One region of the Erwinia sp. PME.40.26/001 genome, then DNA from elsewhere that is predicted to be linked to it. Evidence: riboswitches for the same ligand, from Rfam matches in the RefSeq annotation. Region 1 holds a riboswitch; the other holds the start of a gene.

Region 1 (5,238 bases):
ACATCGAGCAGAAATGGGCCACTTTCCCTGACTCCTGCGGCAGGGTTTCATCGTGATATGCCCGGGCGGTATGCGGGTCGAGGGCCAGATTAAACTGATCTTCCCAGCGGAATTCAAAGCGGGCTTTTGACATCGCATTATCACGGATCTGTGCCCCGGGGTGGCCTTTGGCAAGGTCGGCTGCATGGGCAGCGATCTTATAGGTGATCAGCCCCTGCTTCACATCCTCTTTATTCGGCAGGCCGAGATGCTCTTTCGGCGTCACGTAGCACAGCATCGCGCAGCCAAACCAGCCGATCATCGCGGCACCGATACCGGAGGTAAAATGGTCGTAACCTGGAGCAATATCTGTGGTCAGGGGGCCCAGGGTATAAAACGGGGCTTCATGACAGTGTTCGAGCTGTTCTGTCATATTGACGCGGATCATCTGCATCGGGATGTGGCCGGGTCCTTCAATCATCACCTGAACATCATATTCCCAGGCGATTTTGGTCAGCTCGCCCAGCGTGCGCAGTTCGGCAAACTGCGCTTCATCGTTAGCATCCTGGATGGAGCCCGGACGCAGTCCGTCCCCCAGTGACAGTGAGATATCATAGGCCGCGCAGATTTCACAGATATCGCGAAAATGCTGATAGAGGAAGCTCTCCTGGTGGTGTGACAGGCACCATTTTGCCATGATGGATCCACCGCGCGAGACGATGCCGGTCAGGCGTTTTGCCGTCATGGGCACGTAGCGCAGCAGGACGCCAGCATGGATTGTAAAGTAATCGACCCCTTGTTCAGCCTGTTCCAACAGGGTATCGCGGAAGATAGCCCAGCTCAGATCCTCCGCCACGCCGTTCACCTTTTCCAGCGCCTGGTAAATGGGCACCGTGCCAATGGGAACCGGGCTGTTGCGCAGGATCCACTCGCGGGTTTCATGTATATAGCGGCCGGTAGACAGATCCATGACCGTATCGGCCCCCCAGCGAACCGACCACACCAGTTTTTCCACTTCCTCCTCAATAGAAGAGCTGACCGCAGAGTTACCGATATTGGCGTTTACCTTCACCAGAAAGTTTCGGCCAATAATCATCGGCTCTGATTCCGGGTGATTAATATTGGCCGGGATAATGGCACGTCCGCTGGCAACCTCCTGACGGACAAACTCGGGGGTAATAGTGTCGGGCAGATGCGCGCCGAAGCTGTGCCCGGGATGCTGCTGCAGCAGCACTTCACTGCGGATCCGCTCCCGGCCCATATTTTCACGCAGGGCGATATACTCCATTTCCGGCGTCACTATGCCCTGGCGGGCATAGTGCATCTGGGTCACACAGCGACCCGGTAGTGCACGGCGTGGACGGGGCAGATGCTCAAAGCGGAGATGATCCAGTCCTTCGTCGGCCAGGCGTTGCTGCGTAAATGTCGAACTGACCTCACTGACCAGCCCGGTATCACTGCGCTGAAAGATCCAGTTGCTGCGTAATTTTTGCAGGCCGGCATGAACATTAATGGTGGCGTCCGGATCGCCGTAAGGGCCCGCCGTATCGTACACCGGCACCGGCTCATTTTCCTCCAGCAGCGGGCGATCGTGACTTCCGCCTACGGTGGTTGGACTGAGTTGTATTTCACGCATCGGTACGCGGATATCCGGCTGCGAGCCGGTCAGGTAGATCCGTTTTGAATGGGGAAAAGCGGTACCGCGCAGGGAATCAATAAACTGTTGTGCTTCCGCCCGCTGTTGGCGACGACGGTTTTTTTTCTCTGTGACAGGTTTTTCATGGGTAGACATAGCAATTTCCTGATAATAAACGGGAAGTTTGCTTGCCTGGAGGCGGGAGTAATAAGAACGTCGTGAGAGAAATCGTTTCACAGCGTTTTAGCATTTACTCTTGTTCCCTTCGCAGGTACTAACCTGATCAGGTTCCGCGGATCCCGAATTAACGGTCTCAGCCCCTAAGGGCACTCCGACAAGAAGAATAGTGTATTTTAAGCGGCCTTGTTTGCCATCCTGCGCCCGGGATGCTCACATACCCTAAGGTACGCACGCCGTCCGGACGACGCTTAAACCACAAAATGAATTCTGAAAGGGCAAGGCATGCCTTACCCTGACAGCCCATTCAGCATAATGGGGCTTTAAGGAAACGACAAGAAGTTTAGAGGGCAGCCGCTGTCAGGCCGGACGCGCAAGCGTACAGGCGTTAGCCGCTTCCTGATTTTCCGCACTTTTTTCCAGTGCCAGCTTGATGAACTTATCCTCCAGAGTAAAACGCGCCTCCAGCGCTTCACCGACAACCGACAGGGCATGCTGGAATTCGCGATAATTATCATGATCGATAGCGGTTTCCAGATGGGAATCATAAACCTGCATGATCAGCTCGGTATTCGCCTTTAGGGAGGGGTAGATAACCGCTGCTTTTGCCAGCTGCTCTGTACCTTCCAGCTCTTTGATAAAGCGTTCATAAACGGTGAAGTGGCCCGTAGAAAGATAATCCACCAGATTCTGGCAGAACAGATCCAGCGCGTTTTCATCGAGCGTCGTCAGCGTTTCCTTGTTAGGCTTAATGCCAGCCATTTGATAATAGGTAACCAGCAACTGCTTACGTGAGCGCAGACAAAAGTCTACCAGTTCACTGCACCCGCCAACGCGCGCGGTGAGGACTTCCAACTGGTTAAGCATGTTCAACTCCGTGAGTGTTATATTTTAACGTCTGACCTCAATCCAGTCTTTAAGCTGAGGATGATGAGCAAAATGATGGAACAGGAAATTTTAAGCGTAGACGCTGGCTGGTGGATTGTCAGCCACGAACATAAAATTTGGTTACCAAAAGGTGAACTTCCTCAAGGTAATGCGGGTTTACTGGGTCTGGCAGGATCGCGGGGATCGCCAATTGGAGAGTGGCAGGGGGAAACGGTATGGTTGATCCGCGATACCCGGCCTCACGAAATGGGATCGTTACGGCAGTTGATCGATCAGGACAGCGGCCTGTTCCAGCTGGTCGGACGCGGCATCCAGCTGGCTGAATTTTACCGTTCTCACCAGTGGTGCGGTTACTGTGGCCATGAGATGCACCACAGTAAAACAGAGTGGGCCTGTCTGTGCAGCCACTGTCGCCAGCGTTACTACCCGCAAATCGCCCCCTGTATCATTGTGGCTATCCGCCGTGGTGAGGAAATATTGCTGGCGCAGCACACCCGACACCGCAACGGTATTTTCACGGTACTGGCCGGTTTTGTGGAAGTGGGCGAAACCCTTGAGCAGACGGTGGCACGCGAAGTGATGGAAGAGAGTGGGATCACGGTGAAGAATTTACGTTACGTCTCTTCACAGCCCTGGCCTTTCCCACAGTCACTGATGATGGCGTTTATGGCTGACTATGACGCTGGCGATATCCATATCGATCCAAAAGAGCTGATCTCCGCTGGCTGGTATCGCTTTGATGCGCTGCCACCGCTGCCCCCGGCTGGCACTGTCGCCCGTCGGCTGATTGAAGATACCGTTGCATTGTGTCGCACAGAGGCGGAATAATTCCGACAATAATATTGTCGTTGCCATAATATTTTATATTTGCGATATATTCTCCTGGTTAAATGCGTAAAGGACCAGGAGAGAATGGTTTACTGTAAAAAATGACCGGCGTATCTGGCTTTATCTCTTCGATAATTTCAAATATCATCCTGTGCGGTAAACAAGTTATAGAATCCGTTATTGAATGAGATTTTATTAACGCCGGATTACGCCTGCACTATATTACCCATGGCATCAGTTTAACGGGATTTATGTGTTATCTTTTTTTACAGATCACGCTTTTTTGTGTAAAAAAATCAGCTAAATTCTATTCCGGACTGATTCATCAGGGGGCATGACTGAACCAGGGAAAGGTGTTTTCGCATATGGCAAATCAAGATAATGTCTGAAACAAAAAAACAAGGTTGTCTGTGGGGCGTCTGGCTCTGCTGGGGTATGAGCATTATTGCCTTTCTGCTTTCGACAAGGACGGTCTTATTGCTCTCTTTGGCTGGCATGGCGTGTTTCAGCCTGCTGCTAATAATTTCGAGTCTGTATACAAAAAGGATGATGACAAACGTGTTTAATTTCAACAGGAAAGAAGAAGAACGAGCCACTGAAAAATTGCCTTCACCCGCCAAAGCAGAACCCAGTACCCTTTTGCCTTCTTCTTTAAACGACGATAACAGTACGAAAGAAACCGTTATCTCTATCGGGACGGTATTACGCGGCGAAATTACTAATGAAAATAATATTACTATTAATGGCGTTGTTGAAGGCGATCTGACCAGCCAGAAAAGTACACAAATAGGAAAAGAGGGAAAGGTTATCGGCAAGATAAAATCCCTGAAGCTGGTGGTTAACGGGCTGCTTAAGGGAAGCTGTTATGCCAGAACGGTGATTATTATGTCGCGTGGCCGGATTGAAGGTGAAGTATACGCGAGCGAGTTTTCCATTGAAAAAGGCGGGGTGTTTATCGGTAACTCTCACCAGATTGAGGAGCCGCAGGCGCAGTCAGAGAAAAAAGATAAAAAACCGCTGGTCGCTAGCGGCCAGCGCGCCCCGGTTCTCACCGCCGTCGATCAAAAAGCTGATAAAACCCCCCCTGGCAATGAGAAAAAATAAGCCATACTGGCCTTATGATTGTTTCTGCCCCTGATCCTGACTGTTCTCGCCGAGCCGGGGTTGTACGCGTCGCCGCTCAATTTTTTGAGCGGTCGATCATCGTCAATTCCAATAAATGTTACACTGGCAGTCTGTATGGTGAGAGAGTCTCGTGATGAATGAACTGAAGAACGATCGATATCTGCGCGCGCTGCTGCGTCAGCCCGTTGATGTTACCCCGGTATGGATGATGCGTCAGGCCGGGCGTTATCTGCCGGAATACAAGGCTACCCGTGCGGTCGCCGGTGACTTCATGTCGCTGTGCAAAAATGCTGAACTGGCCTGTGAAGTCACGCTGCAGCCCCTGCGGCGCTATGCGCTGGATGCGGCGATCCTGTTCTCCGATATTCTGACCATTCCCGACGCAATGGGGCTTGGCCTGTATTTCGAAGCCGGTGAAGGCCCACGTTTTTCTTCGCCGGTGACCTGTCGTGCTGATGTTGAAAAGCTGCCTATCCCGGATCCGGAGCAGGAACTGGGTTACGTGATGAACGCCGTGCGCACCATCCGTAAAAATCTTAACGGCGACGTTCCGCTGATCGGCTTCTCCGGCAGTCCGTGGACGCTCGCTACCTATATGGTCGAAG
Region 2 (5,238 bases), on a different contig from region 1:
CACCAGCCGGGATGGCATCCACTTCAGCCGTCAGGGTCAGGTGCTGGATACCCCTGCCGGGCTGCATCACTTCCGCGATCCTAAAGTGTGGCGGGAAGGGCGGCACTGGTACATGGTGGTCGGTGCCCGTGAAGCGCATACCGGGCAGGTCAGGCTTTACCGTTCTGACGATCTGCACCGCTGGGAAGATGCCGGAATACTGGCTGAGGCCCCGCCGCACCTCGGCTTTATGTGGGAGTGCCCGGACTTCTTCACCCTGGCAGGCAAACAGATCCTGCTGATGTCCCCCCAGGGCATCCAGGCCCGGGGCTATGACCACCGCAACCTGTTCCAGAGTGGTTATATTGTCGGCCACTGGCAGCCGGGAGCCGACTTTACCCAAGAGGGCGACTTCACCGAACTGGATCGCGGCCATGATTTTTATGCCCCGCAGACCTTCGTCACACCGGATGGCCGCCGGATAGTGATGGCGTGGATGAACACCTGGGAATCAGCGATGCCAGAGCAGCAGGACGGCTGGTGCGGCATGCTTACCCTGCCCCGGGAGCTCACCCTGACGGCCGATCATCGTCTGCAGATGACCCCGGCGCGAGAGGTGGAATGCCTGCGCCAGAGCTGGCACCCGTGGCCTGCCGGGAAGCTAAAAAACCAGCAGCAGTGCGTCATGGAAAATTGTGAAATCAGTGAGGTACTCATCAGCTGGAACCGGGCCACCAGCGATGCGGAACAGTATGGCATCAGCCTGTCAGACGGTCTGCGCCTGTATGTCGACAGCCAGTCCCAGCGCCTGTTGCTGGCACGTCACTATCCGCTATGCGGTCTGAGTGGCGAACGTAGCGTCGCGCTCCCTGCCGGGGATACGCTCTCCCTGCGCATCTTCTTTGACCGCTCCTCGGTGGAAGTGTTTGTCAACGATGGCGAAGCCTGCCTGACCAGCCGTATTTTCCCCGGGCAGCGTCAGCTGTCGCTGTTTGCCTGGTCCGGCAGCGCGGACGTCACCGCGTGTGGAGCCTGGGACTTAGCCTGACGCACTGCCCTGCTGCTCACCCGTGACCACGGGTGAGCCTTTTGCCTCCCTACAAAATCATGTGCAAGGAATTCATCGATGAAAATAGCCGTCGGGATGATGCTGTGCGCCGGGATCTTTCCGGTCACCCTGTTTGCTGAAAGTACCTTAACCGTTGAACAGCGTTTTTTATTACTCGAAGCGCGTTTGAAAAAGGCAGAAAACCGCGCCGACCGGGCAGAAGCGGAAATGGTGAAATTAAAACAGAACACCCGGGGGGATAACGCCGCCACCGCCCACGCGGGCACCGCTCGCCCCCTCGACGTGAGCCTGAACACCCCGGCGGAACTGCGTTTTTATGGCGATGTGGAATTTAATGGCGACGCGGCCAGCCGCACGGGCAGCCTGACATCGTTAAAAACCAGCAGCAATAAAAGCTGGGCTCCCGGCAATAAAGAACGCTGGGATATTAACGGCCGCATACTGTTAGGCGTGGAGGGGATCCGCCAGGGTACTGAGGGGAAATATGCCGGATTCAACGTTCAGCCGCTGGCCGATATTCGCGGAAAAATGAATCTGGACGATGCGGCTTTCTTTTTCGGTCAGAAAGACCACTGGCAGGTGAAGACCGGGCGGTTTGAAGCCTGGGATATGTTTCCCCTCAATCAGGACACCTTTATCGAATACTCGGGCAATACCGCTAACGATCTGTACAGCGACGGCTACGGCTATATCTACATGATGAAGGAGGCGCGTGGCCGCAGTAACAGCGGCGGTAACCTGCTGCTGAGCCAAACCTGGGATAAGTGGTACGTTGAAGTGAACACCCTGATTGAGGATGGCAGCGCGCTGTATGTGGATCAGCGTTATCACGGCCGCACGATGGAAAACCAGAAAAATGTGATGTACGTGCGCCCGGTCGTGGCATGGCGATCCGATATCTGGTCCGTCGCCGCCGCCATGGAAAGCAATATCGTGAATAACGCCTATGGCTATACCGACCGTGACGGCCGCTGGCGCGATCAGTCGGAGCGCACCGGCTACGGGCTGACCATGACGTGGAATACGTTAAAGAACAACCCGCAGAATGGCACCGTGGTGAACGTGAATACGGCCTATATGGATGCCCGGGAGGAAACCGACTTTAGCGCCGGGATTAATGCTCTCTGGCATCGTGTCGAACTGGGCTATATCTACGCCCATAATAATATCACGGAATTCTCAGCGTCCGGTGTCAGTGAGGAGTGTACCGCTGACTGCGCTATCTTCCAGCCGGGGCGCTACGACATTCATACCCTGCATACCTCCTGGCAGCTTCCCGATATCCTCGATATGCCCAACTTCACGGTCTATCTTGGCGGTTACGCGTCATGGCTGAATGCCGCCGATGACGATCGGGGAAATCATCAGCCACGTTACGGCGCACGCGTGCGGGCGAAATACCTCTTTTAACGCTGACGTCACCGCCAGGCACGCCTGGCGGTTCCCCAGCCCCCGCTTAGTTACGCCATCCCAGCCCTGGCGCCACATGCTTAAGGATCGCTTCAATGGTGTGTGCGCAGTAATCCACCCCCAGCTGATTCGGCACGGTGAGCAGCAGCGTATCGGCTTCGGCAATCGCTTCGTCCTGCGCCAGCTGTTCAATCAGCCGGTCAGGTTCTGCGGCGTAGCTGCGGCCAAAAATCGCCCGGGTTTTCTCATCAAGATACCCCACCTTATCCCCTTCTTTACCGCTGTTGCCGAAGTACGCCCGATCCTTCTCGTTCACCAGCGCAAAAATACTGCGGCTGACCGAGACGCGCGGCGTACGCAGGTGTCCCGCGGCTTTCCACGCTTCACGATAGGCGCGGATTTGTGCCGCCTGCTGAATGTGGAAAGGTTCGCCGGTTTCATCATCCTTCAGCGTCGAGCTTTGCAGATTCATCCCCAGCCTGGCCGCCCACACCGCCGTGGCATTGGAGCCCGCCCCCCACCAGATGCGGTCGCGCAGCCCTTCAGAGAACGGCTCCACGCGCAGCATGCCCGGCGGGTTAGGAAACATCGGCTGCGGGTTCGGTTTGGCAAAGCCTTCGCCGCGCAGCACATCCAGCAGCACTTCGGTGTGATGACGCGCCATATCCGACTCGTTTTCCCCTTCCGCAGGCTGATAGCCAAAATAGCGCCAGCCGTCGATCACCTGTTCAGGGGAACCCCGGCTGATGCCCAGCTGCAGACGCCCCCCTGAAATCAGGTCAGCGGAACCGGCATCTTCCGCCATATACATCGGGTTCTCGTAACGCATATCGATCACCCCGGTGCCAATCTCAATGCGCCGGGTTTTCGCCCCGACGGCGGCCATCAGCGGGAAGGGTGAACTTAACTGACGGGCGAAGTGGTGGACGCGAAAATACGCGCCGTCTGCGCCGAGCTCTTCCGCCGCCACGGCCAGGTCGATAGACTGTAGCAGGGCGTCAGCGGCTGAACGGGTGCCGGACTGCGGGGACGGTGTCCAGTGACCGAATGACAGGAATCCAATACTTTTCATAGGGTTTCTCAACAGGATAAAACGAATCAATTCAGTATAAGTACGCGCTATCTCGCCAGCTGGCAAGGATTGCTATCCAAAATGAATTATCGTATAACAATTCACTCCGAGGGGTGTCCTGTATGGGCTGAGATGGCGTAATAAGCCGAACCCTTTGAACCTGATCTGGGTCATGCCAGCGAAGGGACGGGTAGGCATTATTCTCGCCTGATCACACCTCCGCGCACCTGGATCGCCACTTAAATGAGGGGATTCTGTGTCGAACACCATTGAGCCTGTCGATTTCAGCCACGGCCTGTACGGACGTTTACGCCAGCAGGCGGGCAACGACTGGCAGGACTATGTGGCGCATCCGTTTATTCAGCAGCTCTCAACGGGCACGCTGCCCGAAACCGCCTTTCGCCGCTATCTGACCCAGGATTACCTGTTTCTGATCCACTTTGCCCGTGCCTGGGCGCTGCTGGTCAGCAAGCTGCGCACGCTGCCGGAGATGCGTGCCGCTACCGCCTCGCTCAATGCCATTGTCAGCGAACTGCCGCTGCACGTCCGCTACTGCGAGAGCTGGGGGCTGAACGAGGCACAGATGGCCGCTGAACCGGAGGCGGCAGAAACCATGAACTACACCCGCTACGTGCTGGATATCGGTCACTCAGGGGATGCGCTGGATCTGCTGGCCGCCCTGCTCCCCTGTGTGGCAGGGTATGCCGAAATCGGCCTGGGCCTGCTGGCCTCCCCCCGCACGGTGCTGGCAGGCAGCCCTTACGCTTCCTGGATCCGCAACTATGCGGACCCGGACTACCTGACCGGGGTACGTGCCGCCCTTGCACTGCTGGAAACGGTCGGCCAGCAGCGGGGAGCCGGCAGCCGCTTCCCTGCCCTGTCCGAGATTTTTACCACCGCTACCCGCCTGGAGTCGGCTTTCTGGCAGATGGGACTCAACGCGGTACCGACCCCGTGACCGCCCATTCCGCTTCGCCACCGCCGGGCATCGCGGTTCGCCATCTGACGCTGCGCTTCGGCCCGCGCCCGCTCTTCAGCGATCTCAGCGTGGATATTCCCGCCGGGCGTTTTGTTGCGCTGCTGGGGGCCAGCGGCTGCGGCAAAACCAGCCTGCTGAAGATCATTGCCGGGCTGCTCCCGCCCGATGCCGGTTCGGTCTGCGGCAGCGACGGCCTGCCGCTGGCCGGGCGCATCGCCTGGATGGGTCAGAAAGATCTGCTTTATCCGTGGCTGTCGATCCGCGACAACGTCACCCTCGGCGCGCGGCTGCGCAGGGAGCCCGTTGACAGTGCCCGGGCTGACCACCTGCTGGCGCGCGTCGGGCTGCACGACTATGCCGGCCTTCATCCCGCCGCCCTCTCCGGCGGCATGCGCCAGCGTGCGGCCATCGCCCGCACCCTGTATGAGAACCGCCCCGTTGTGCTGATGGACGAACCCTTCTCTGCGCTCGACACGCTGACGCGGGCGAAGATCCAGACGCTGGCCGCTGAGGTGCTGGCGGACCGCACCGTACTGCTGATCACCCACGACCCGATGGAAGCCTGCCGTCTGAGCCACCATCTGCTGGTGCTCTCCGGGCACCCTGCGGGCATCGACGACAGTCACACCATTGGCGGCCTGCCGCCGCGTGCGCCGGATGATGCCGACCTGCTGAAAAGCCAGGGGCAGCTGTTGCAACAGCTGCTGAGGGCGGCAGGATGAGGGCCAG

Evidence for each region. A riboswitch is a leader RNA that binds a small molecule or an ion and turns the genes downstream of it on or off. The one in region 1 is predicted to bind thiamine pyrophosphate.
Region 2: another riboswitch for thiamine pyrophosphate. It lies ahead of ACZ3HG_RS05260 (TenA family protein); the one in region 1 lies ahead of thiC (phosphomethylpyrimidine synthase ThiC).

Annotation. Positions count from the first base shown of each region.
Region 1 covers NZ_JBVHNP010000017.1:6,536-11,773, reverse strand. Annotated here, with positions in the region: gene thiC (phosphomethylpyrimidine synthase ThiC) at 1-1,771, opposite strand, end outside; TPP riboswitch at 1,859-1,959, opposite strand; gene rsd (sigma D regulator) at 2,153-2,659, opposite strand; gene nudC (NAD(+) diphosphatase) at 2,735-3,508, shown strand; gene ACZ3HG_RS22750 (bactofilin family protein) at 3,890-4,612, shown strand; gene hemE (uroporphyrinogen decarboxylase) at 4,767-5,238, shown strand, end outside.
Region 2 covers NZ_JBVHNP010000001.1:1,068,069-1,073,306, forward strand. Annotated here, with positions in the region: gene ACZ3HG_RS05245 (glycoside hydrolase family 32 protein) at 1-1,027, shown strand, start outside; gene ACZ3HG_RS05250 (carbohydrate porin) at 1,106-2,458, shown strand; gene ACZ3HG_RS05255 (LLM class flavin-dependent oxidoreductase) at 2,505-3,530, opposite strand; TPP riboswitch at 3,630-3,734, shown strand; gene ACZ3HG_RS05260 (TenA family protein) at 3,799-4,488, shown strand; gene ACZ3HG_RS05265 (ABC transporter ATP-binding protein) at 4,485-5,231, shown strand; partial or broken gene ACZ3HG_RS05270 (ABC transporter permease) at 5,228-5,238, shown strand, end outside.